Regions from separate parts of the Nonomuraea sp. NPDC003709 genome, predicted to be linked through region 3. Evidence: riboswitches for the same ligand, from Rfam matches in the RefSeq annotation. Region 3 holds a riboswitch; each other region holds the start of a gene.

Region 1 (3,265 bases), on a different contig from region 3:
ACCCTGGGGGAGGCGGTGGAGCGGGCGCACGGGCTGGCGGCCAAGGACCTCAAGGCGGAGAAGAAGTCGGGACTGCGGGTCCACAACCGGGCCGGGCAGCCGTGCGACGTCTGCGGCGACACGATCCGCGAGGTGTCCTTCGCGGACTCCTCGCTGCAGTACTGCCCCACCTGCCAGACCGGCGGCAAGCCCCTCGCCGACCGCCGGCTGTCCCGCCTTCTCAAGTGAGCTCGACGGAAGAAGGCACTGTGGAACCGCTCGACGACTACGACGTGCGCCAGTGGGACACGCGCGAGGACTGCGAGGTGCGCCAGATCCTCGACCGCATCGCCGACAAGTGGTCGCTGCTCGTGATCGCCCTGCTCGACTGCCAGAGCCTGCGCTTCACCCAGCTCCGCCGCGAGATCGACGGCGTCAGCCAGCGCATGCTCAGCGTGACCCTGCGCCAGCTGGAGCGCGACGGCCTGGTCAGCCGCACGGTCCACCCCGTCGTGCCGCCCAGGGTGGACTACGCGCTCACGCCGCTCGGCCGTACGCTGCACGAGACCATCAAGTCGCTGGTCACCTGGACGGAGACGCACCAGGAGGAGATCGCCGCGGCGCGTGCGGCCTACGACGCCAGGCGCGAGATGATGGAGTCATGACCGTTCCTGAGATCGAGGCCAGTGCCGTTCCGGCAGACGCTTACCTGCTCGACGTCCGTGAGCAGGACGAATGGGTCGCGGGGCACGCCCCGGAGGCCGTGCACATCCCCATGACCCAGATACAGGGGCGGGTCGACGAGGTGCCCGGCGACCGCACGGTCTACGTCGTCTGCCGGGTGGGCGGCCGGTCCCTTCAGGTCGCGGCCTGGCTCAACCAGCTCGGGCGCGACGCCGTCAACGTCGGCGGTGGCATGCAGTCGTGGGAGTTCGCGAGCCGCCCGATGGTCAGCGAGACCGGGCAGCAGCCGTTCGTGGCGTAAAAAGGCCCCACTGTGGCGGTTTCGCCGTCGCTGAGGCATGATGAGGGCGCCAACTGCAGATTGTCGCGGGAGCTCGGGGTGCGCCGGGCTGAGAGGGCAGCCATAGATCCGCTGCCGACCGCCTGAACCTGTCCGGGTAATGCCGGCGTAGGGAGTGTGCGATGACGCATGTCGTCGACGAAGTTCCGCTGACTCTTGAAGGCAGGCCGCCGAAGACCCTGGGCGTGCTCGATCAGGGCGCGCTCTGGGCGAACCTCGGAGTCAGCCTCCTGGGCTTCTCCAGCGCGCTGCTCCTGCTCAAACCCCTGCCCGACGCTCCGCTCAGCCTCACCGCCGCTCTCCTGGCGACTGTGGTCGGCAGCCTGATCGGCACCGCCATGATGGGCCTGTCCGCCGTTCCGGGCACCCAGACGGGGCAGCCCGCGATGGTGCTGCTGCGGGGCCTGTTCGGGGCGCGGATCTCGTACGTCCCCACGGTGCTGAACATCGTCCAGATGCTCGGCTGGGCCGCGTTCGAGCTGTGGGTGATCGCCAAGGCGGCCAGCGCGATCTTCGGCGCCGTCCCGTACCAGGTGTGGGTGATCGCGGCGGGGGCGCTGACCACCGCGCTCACGATCTGGCCGCTCGGGTCCGTCAGGCTGCTGCGGCGGTACGTCACCATCGGCGTGATCGTGTCGATGGTGTGGTTCGCCTGGTTCTTCCTCACCAGGGCGCCCGCGCACACCGGCGGGTCCTGGACGGCGTTCGCCCCGGCCGTGGACTACGTGATCGCGCTGTCGGTGTCGTGGGTGCCGATGGCGGCCGACTTCGCCCGGCACTCCAGGTCGAGCAGGGCCGCGTTCACCGGCGTGGTCGGCGGCTACACGCTGGCTCAGGTGGCCTGCCTCGGCCTGGGCGTGTTCGCGGTGGCCCTGGCGGGGGCGGACAAGGTGGCGGCCGACGGGACCTCGGTGTTCGGGCCGTTCGTGGCGGTGCCGCTGGGCGCGCTGTTCTTCGCGATCCTGGTGCTGCGGGAGACCGACCAGTCGTTCGCCAACGTCTACTCCACCACGGTCTCGCTGCAGAACCTGATGCCGCGGGTGGACCGGCGCGTCTTCTCCGTCGCCATCGGCGTGCTGAGCGTCGCGATCGCCCTGGTCGTGGACGTCAACTCGTACGGGGCGTTCCTGGGGGTGATCGGGGCGGTGTTCGTGCCGATGTTCGCGGTGCTGGCCGTGGACTACTTCGTGCTCGGCGGCTCGCGGAGCTGGAACACCGCGGAGAACGCGCCCTCGCGCTGGTCGAGGCTGGTGCCGTGGGCCCTCGGCTTCGTGGCGTACTGGCTGACGACCTCCACGCCCACGCTCAAGCCATGGGACGGCTTCTGGCAGCAGGTCCGCGACGCCATCGGCTTCACCCGGCAGCCGTGGATGAACGGGGCGCTCGGCGCGGCCGTCGTCGCCGTGCTGGTCACCCTGCTGATCAGCTGGTCGACGCGCGCCTTTCGACGTTGAGCAGGTGCTGCTTGGCGGCCGCGCCGCCCGCGTAGTCGCCGAGCGCGCCGTCCTCACGCACCACCCGGTGGCACGGCACGATCACGCACACGGGGTTGGAGGCCAGCGCGTTGCCGATCGCCCGCAGCGCGCGCGGCCTGCCGATGCTCGCGCCGATCTCCTCCAGCGTCGTGGTGGTGCCGTACCGGACCGCCATCGTCTTCTGCAGCACCGTGCGGGCGAAGGACGTCGCCAGCGCCAGGTCGACGGGCGTGGTGAACGCGCGCAGACGGCCGGAGAAGTAGGCGTCCAGCTCCCTGCGCACCGGGTCGAGCCGGCGCGGATCCGGCCCGATGAACCTGCCCACGTGTCTCGTGAGCAGCTCGTACACGGCGTTTTCCGGCTCGAAGCTGCACGCCGCGATGCCCTTGCCGGTGACCGCGAGCATCAGCCTGCCGACGGCCCCGTCATAGGGGCCGAAGGCGATGTCAGGAGGCGCATCACCTCGATAGGTGCTGGAGGTCACGCGCAACAGGGCATCGAGATCGTTGCTCGACATGCCGCCAGCCTCCCGCCGCCGAGAATCACCGTGACCGCAGCGTATCGGACGGATCGCCCGACGCACTCACCACGCCACGTGCACTATGGAGGAGTGGGGGACGAATGGGCCGGTAGTGACGACGAAATAGCTCGCGCTGCCCTCGCCGGTTCGCCCAACGCCGTCGTGGTCGTCGACCGTGATCAGAGCGTACTGGTCTGGAACGAGGCGGCCGAACGGCTGTTCGGGTGGACGGCGGAGGAGATGCTCGGGCGCCGGGCGCCGATCGTG
Region 2 (3,265 bases), on a different contig from region 3:
GTCCGCATTCTGGCCGCCGTCCGCACGCTCGTGGGTGACCACGTCCGGCACAACGCGTACTTCCTCGACTTCCCCAAGAACGTGCCCGACACCCTGGAGTTCTGGGCCGGGCTGCTGCGCGAGGCCCTGCTCGACCCGGTCGCCGCCGCCCGCGTCGAGACCTCGGCGCTCAACCTGCTCTCCCTGCCCGGCTACGGCCGTTACCAGCACACCTACGCCGACCTGCTGGCCGCGCACGCCGAGCTGATCCCGCTGGCCGGGGACCGGGTGACCGTGCTGGAGCTGGGCGGGAGCCTGGAGTCGGAGGCGCGGGAGCTCTACTTCTCGCTGGCGGGCTCCGAGGTGCCCCTGGCCGCCGAGGACCTGGCCGCGCTGCGCCTGCTGGCCGGGTTCTGCGCCGACGAGCCCGAGCGCATCCCCGTGCGCGAGAACCGCGCGATCGTCAACGAGGTCCGGCTGACCGAGGGCCGGCCGCTGCTGGTCGACACCGTGACCGACGTGCTCCGGCTCGCCTGCGGCTGCTCCGGCGGCGATGTCACGCTGGCCGAGCCCACCAGGTTCCGCTCGTTCCGCCGGGCCGAGCGCCGCGCCCTGCTGGGAGCCCTGGACGCGGTCGCCTCCCCGGCCAGGCTCGGCGACGTGCCGCGCCACCGGGAGGAGTGGAAGCGGCTCGGCGAACGGCTGCACCCCCACGAGTACCCGCAGTTCCCGCGCGCCCTGGCCGTCTTCGACACGGCCAGGGGCACGCGCCCGGCCCCAAGCCTGGACGGCCGGGTCGAGGCCGCCCTGTCGGCGGGCCGCACCGCCGAGGCGGTGAAGCTGCTGGAGCAGGCCCCGGGCGCGCTGCTGCGCCGCCTCGACCACCTGCTGCGGACCGGCCTGTCCACGTCGGCCGTGCTGGACGCCGCGGAAGGGGCCGCCTCGGGCGCCTCCGGCCGCGTCCTGCTGTCGCTGCGGGAGCATCTGCAGAACCGGCTCGCCCCCGTCGCGGGCCGCGTCTTCGTCAACCGGAACGGCAGGGCGTGGGCGGCCCCCGACTCCCGCTCGCCGCTGGAGGAGGAGGCCCTGGCGCGGGCGCTGGCCATCCTGGACGAGGAGATCGCCCGCCGCCTCCCCGACCCCGGCGAGCTGATCGTCGATCCCGACGTGCTCGACGTCGCCCTGCCGCTGTCCGGCAAGGCCGTCGTGCCCGGGCTGGGCATGCTGCCCCGGGGCTCGGTGTCGGCGGTGGACGGCGAACTGCTCAGGTTCTTCGTCCACTGGCGCGAGGCCCGGCAGCGCACCGACTACGACCTTTCCGCGCTCATGCTCGACGCCTCCTACGACGACCCGACGCACATTTCCTGGACGAACTACACCAACGACTTCGCCCAGTACTCCGGCGACCTCACCGAGGCACCCGAAGGCGCGTCCGAGTTCATCGACATCCGGCTCGCCGCCGCGGCCCAGCCGATCATCATCCCGCAGGTGAACATCTACGCCGGGGAAGCGTTCGACGAGGCCGCCGAGGCGTTCTTCGGCTACATGACCAGGGACGCCGCGCAGGAAGGCAGGCCGTTCGAGCCGCGTACCGTGCGCATGAAGTCGGACCTGCGCGGCTCCGGCCGGATCGCCCTGCCGCTCGTCTTCCTGCGCGGCGCCGACGGCGGCTGGCTGGTGAAGTGGCTGCACCTCTACCTGAAGGGCCACCCCGGCTTCAACCAGGTGGAGGGCAACCGCGTCAGCGCCTCCCTGCTGGTGCGCTCCATCGTCGAACGCGACTTCCTGCGCGTCCGCTACCTGGCCGACCTGCTGCGCGCGAAGAGCACGCCGGCCGGGCCCACCACCTACATCGGGCTGGAGCCGCCGGCCGGCCTCCCGGCGGGGGCACGGGTCTACACCCCGGGCACGCTGCACGAGCTGATCCCCGCCTGACACGACCGGGCCGGAGCTTCTCTGCTAGCGTTGGCCGTGACGCGGGGTGCCCGGGCTGCCGGGCTGAGATCACACCCGTCGAACCTGATCTAGTTCGCACTAGCGAAGGGACGTCATCGGTGACCTTCTGTGAGAAAATCTGGGCGCGCACGGCCACGCTGCTCGAGGCGATCCACGACCACCCGTTCAACGCCGCGCTCGGCGACGGCACCCTCGACCGCGAGCGATTCGCGTTCTACCTGGTCCAGGACGGGCGCTACCTGGTGGCCTACGCCAAGGTCCTCGCGACCGCCTCGGCCCGCGCCGGCTCCCCGGCCGACGCCGCGTTCTTCGCGCAGAGCGCGCACACGGCGCTGGTCGTCGAGCGGGCCCTGCACACCGGCTACCTGGAGGAGTTCGGGCTGACGGCCGGCGAGACGGCGGCCGTCGCCACCTCGCCGACCTGCCTGGCCTACTCCTCCTACCTCCAGGCCACGGCCCTGGCCGCCCCGTTGCCCGTGCTCGCCGCCGCCGTGCTGCCGTGCTTCTGGGTCTACCAGGACGTCGGCGCGGCACTGCTCGAACGTACGGCGGGCGCGGCCGACCACCCGTACCGGACCTGGATCGGCACCTACTCCGACCCCGCCTTCGCCGCCTCGGTGGAGCAGGCCAAGGCCATCACCGACCGGCTGGCGGAGAGCGCCGACCCCGAGACGCGCCGGGCGATGGACGAGGCGTTCTGCCGGGCCACCGAGTACGAGTGGATGTTCTGGGACAGCGCCTGGCGCCTGGAGACCTGGCCCACGGGACAATGGCTCCGGCCGCAGCTCACGCGAACGACTCGCTGAGCTCCCTGCGCAGCTCGCGGGCCTGATGGAGGTAATGGGTGGCCAGCGCGGTGCGGCCGGACGAACGGTACAGCTCGCCGAGCGTCTGGTACGTGTCCGCCTCCCCGCTGCGATCCCCCAGTTGCTGGAAGATCACCAGAGAGCGCTCCAACTGGTCGGAGCCGTCCGAACGGTCGCCCCTGGCCACCTGGAGCCCGCCCAGGTTCCGCATCGCGTACGCGCCGCAGTGGCGGTCGCCGAGCGCCTCGAAGATGCCCAGCGCATGCCCCTGGTAGCGCATGGCCCGGTCCGACTGGGCGAACAGGTCGTACATGCGGCCGAGCTGCATCGACACGCAGCCCTCGCGGTGGGCGTCGCCGAGCTCCTCGGCCAGCCGCAGCGCGTCCCCCAGCCACCGGGACGCCTGCTGCAGGTCCCGCAGCGACAGGTAGACGCGCCCGATCGCCTGCCGCGCGTACGCCTCGCCGCTGCGGTCGCCGATGGCCAGGAACATGGCCAGCGCCTGCCGGAAGGACGCGAGCGCC
Region 3 (3,265 bases):
CCCTGTACGAGGTCTCGCGGCCGGTCCACGGCGAGCACCGCGGCGAGGGCGTCGTCGGCCGTGAGCCAGACGGCCGACCACTTGCCCTCCGGCTCGCCCCGGTAGATCAGGCGCTCGCCTGCCAAATGATGACCGGCGTATTGCACCATGTGCCCGAACTGCTCCGACCAGAAGTACGGAACGGGATCGTACGGGACGTCCTCGCCCAGCAAGCTCGCGGCGGCCACCTCGGGGGCGTTGAGCGCGGTGTCCCAGTGCTCGACCCTGAGCCTGGTCTGCCAGCGGCGCGACCACCAGGCGGCGCAGTCGCCGACGGCGACCGTGTTCGGGAGGGAGGCGCGCAGGTGCTCGTCCACGACGACGCCGTTGTGGAGGTCGATGTCGGCGCCGGTGAGCCATTCGACGGCGGGGCGCACGCCGATGCCCGTGACCACCACGTGGGCGTCCACGAACTCGCCGCCCACCAGCCGCACGCCGCCCTCGTCCACGGAGTCGACCATGGTGTCGAGCCGCAGGTCGATGCCGTCGTACCAGCGCTCGGTGCGGGCCCCGATCTCGGCGCCGACGGCCGTCGCGAGCGGCGCCGGGCCGGCCTCGATCACGGTCACCGCGCACCCGGCGCGGCGGGCGGCGGTGGCCACCTCCGCGCCGATCCAGCCGGCGCCGATGATCGAGACGCGGGCGCCGGGGACGAGCATGGCCCTGAGCTCGTGGGCGTCGTCGAGCGTGCGCAGCACGTGTTGCGGGCCGTCGCCGGGCAGCCTGATCGGCTCGGCGCCGGTGGCGATGACCAGCCCGTCGTAGCCGAGCTCGCCCTCGGTGGTCTCCACGACCCCCTCGCGCAGCGCCTTGGCGCTGACCCCCGGCTGGAACACCACGTCGAGCGAGGCCAGGTCGGTGTCGACGTAGCTGGTGTCGGCGTCGCCGAACAGCACGGCCTTGGACAGGGGTGGACGGTCGTAGGGGCGATGCCGCTCCTCGCCGACCAGCGTGATCCGCCCGCCGAACCCGCGTGCGCGCAGCGCCTCCACGGTGCGCACTCCGGCCAGGCCCGCTCCCACCACCACGACTTCGTTCACGTTCATGACCCTAACGTGGGCCGGTGTCCGGGCGTCGCAGCGAGGCCGTAGGCTGGGGGCGTAAGACGCGCGGGAGTCCGGCCGTGACCGGGCTGAGAGGAAGGCTGCCATCGGGCCTTCGACCGCAAGACACCTGATCCGGATCATGCCGGCGAAGGGAGCGCGAATGGATGTGATCGTGGGCGGCGGGGTCGTCGGCCTCTCGCTGGCCTGGCGGCTTGCCCGCGAAGGGCGGCCCGTCACCCTGGTGGACCCGGCCCCCGCCTCGGGGGCCTCACACGCGGCGGCGGGGATGCTGGCGCCGGTCAGCGAGGTCACCTACACGGAGGTGCCGCTGCTGCGGCTCGGCGTGGCGTCGCTGCGTCGCTGGCCCGCCTTCGCCGCCGAGCTGGCCGCCGACGCGGGGCTGGCCGGCCCCGAGGCCCTGGACCTGCGCTCCGAGGGAACTCTCGACGTGGCGTTCGGGGCGGACGACCTGGCCGCGCTGGACGAGCTGGCCGCGTACCTGGAGAATCTGGAGCTCCCCGTCCGGCGGCTGACCGGCCGCGAGTGCCGCCGCCTGGAGCCCATGCTGGCTCCCTCGGTGCGGGGCGGGCTGCTGGCCGTCGGCGATTCCTGGGTGGACCCGCGCCGCGTGACGGCGGCGCTGCTCGCCGCGCTCGACCGGCGGGGAGTCCAGCTCGTACGGGCGCGCGTCGGCGAGCTGCTGCGCGACGGCGGCCGGGTCACAGGGGTACGCCTGGAGCCGCCCGGCGGCGACGACCGGCGAGCCGAGCTGCGGGCGGAGCGGGTGATCCTGGCGGCCGGGGCGTGGAGCGCCGGGCTGGCCGAGGTGCCGGTCCGGCCGGTCAAGGGGCAGATCATGCGGTTGCGTTCGCCGCAGCCGCTGCTCACCCGGTGCGTCCGCGGCACCGTGCACGGCACGCCGGTCTACCTCGTCCCCCGGGGTGACGGCGAGCTGGTGGTCGGGGCCACGCAGGAGGAGATGGGCTTCGACACCAGGGTGACCGCGGGCGGGCTCTACGAGCTGCTGCGCGACGCCAGGGAGCTGGTGCCGGGCATCACCGAGCTGGAGGTCTCCGACGTGGTGGCCGGGCTGCGGCCGGGCACGCCGGACAACCTGCCGCTCATCGGCCCGAGCGGCACCCCGGGGCTGGCGCTGGCCACCGGCCATCACCGCGGCGGCGTGCTCCTGGCGCCGCTCACTGCGGACATCCTGCTGGGCGAGGAGGGCGAGCTCGCGGCAATGTGCTCGCCCGGGAGATTTCGGGATATTTCATGATTGTGATGATCAACGGGGCCTCGCACGAGGTGGCCGACGGCACGACCGTGGCGCAGGCCGTACGCACATTGACCACGGCCACCACCGGAGTGGCCGTGGCCGTCAACGACGAGGTGGTCACGCGGAGCTCGTGGGAGACGACGGCGCTCAGCGACCGTGACCGGGTGGAGGTTCTGACGGCGGTGCAAGGTGGATGATCTGATCATCGCCGGGGAGAGCTTCTCCTCCCGGCTCATCATGGGCACCGGCGGCGCGCCCTCGCTGGACGTGCTCGACCAGGCGCTGGCCGCGTCCGGCACCGAGCTGACCACGGTGGCGATCCGGCGGCTCGACCCGAACGCCCGCGGCTCGGTCCTGGACGTGCTGCGCAAGCGGGACATCAAGGTGCTCCCCAACACCGCGGGCTGCTTCACGGCCGGCGAGGCCGTGCTGACGGCGCGGCTGGCCAGGGAGGCCCTCGGCACGAACTGGATCAAGGTCGAGGTCATCTCCGACGAGCGGACCCTGCTGCCCGACCCGATCGAGACGTTCGACGCGGCCGAGCGACTGGTGGCCGACGGGTTCGTGGTGCTGCCGTACATCGGGGACGACCCGGCGCTGGCCCGGCGGCTGGAGCAGGCGGGCTGCTCGGCCGTCATGCCGCTGGGCGGGCCGATCGGCTCGGGCCTCGGCATCCGCAACCCGCACAGCATCGAGCTGATCGTGGAGGCCGTTTCCGTGCCGGTGGTGCTCGACGCGGGCATCGGCACGGCCAGCGACGCCGCGCTGGCGATGGAGCTGGGCTGCGCCGCCGTGATGCTGGCCACGGCGGTCACCAGGGCCCAGCGGCCCGATCTCATGGCGCTCGCCATGAAGCAGGCCGTGGAGGCCGGACGGCTGGCGCGGCTGGCGGGCCGCATCCCGC

Evidence for each region. A riboswitch is a leader RNA that binds a small molecule or an ion and turns the genes downstream of it on or off. The one in region 3 is predicted to bind thiamine pyrophosphate.
Region 1: linked by a shared signal. The riboswitch ahead of ABZX61_RS43370 (cytosine permease) and the one ahead of thiO (glycine oxidase ThiO) in region 3 are both predicted to bind thiamine pyrophosphate.
Region 2: linked by a shared signal. The riboswitch ahead of tenA (thiaminase II) and the one ahead of thiO (glycine oxidase ThiO) in region 3 are both predicted to bind thiamine pyrophosphate.

Annotation. Positions count from the first base shown of each region.
Region 1 covers NZ_JBEXMW010000018.1:233,695-236,959, reverse strand. The annotation lists gene ABZX61_RS43385 (DNA-formamidopyrimidine glycosylase family protein) at 1-228, shown strand, start outside; gene ABZX61_RS43380 (helix-turn-helix domain-containing protein) at 249-644, shown strand; gene ABZX61_RS43375 (rhodanese-like domain-containing protein) at 641-964, shown strand; TPP riboswitch at 1,020-1,135, shown strand; gene ABZX61_RS43370 (cytosine permease) at 1,126-2,457, shown strand; gene ABZX61_RS43365 (methylated-DNA--[protein]-cysteine S-methyltransferase) at 2,426-2,995, opposite strand; gene ABZX61_RS43360 (PAS domain-containing sensor histidine kinase) at 3,089-3,265, shown strand, end outside.
Region 2 covers NZ_JBEXMW010000049.1:48,010-51,274, forward strand. The annotation lists gene ABZX61_RS62995 (hypothetical protein) at 1-1,914, shown strand, start outside; TPP riboswitch at 1,947-2,042, shown strand; gene tenA (thiaminase II) at 2,034-2,741, shown strand; gene ABZX61_RS63005 (BTAD domain-containing putative transcriptional regulator) at 2,722-3,265, opposite strand, start outside.
Region 3 covers NZ_JBEXMW010000002.1:127,722-130,986, reverse strand. The annotation lists gene ABZX61_RS05075 (FAD-dependent oxidoreductase) at 1-1,085, opposite strand, end outside; TPP riboswitch at 1,139-1,256, shown strand; gene thiO (glycine oxidase ThiO) at 1,246-2,361, shown strand; gene thiS (sulfur carrier protein ThiS) at 2,358-2,558, shown strand; gene ABZX61_RS05060 (thiazole synthase) at 2,551-3,265, shown strand, end outside.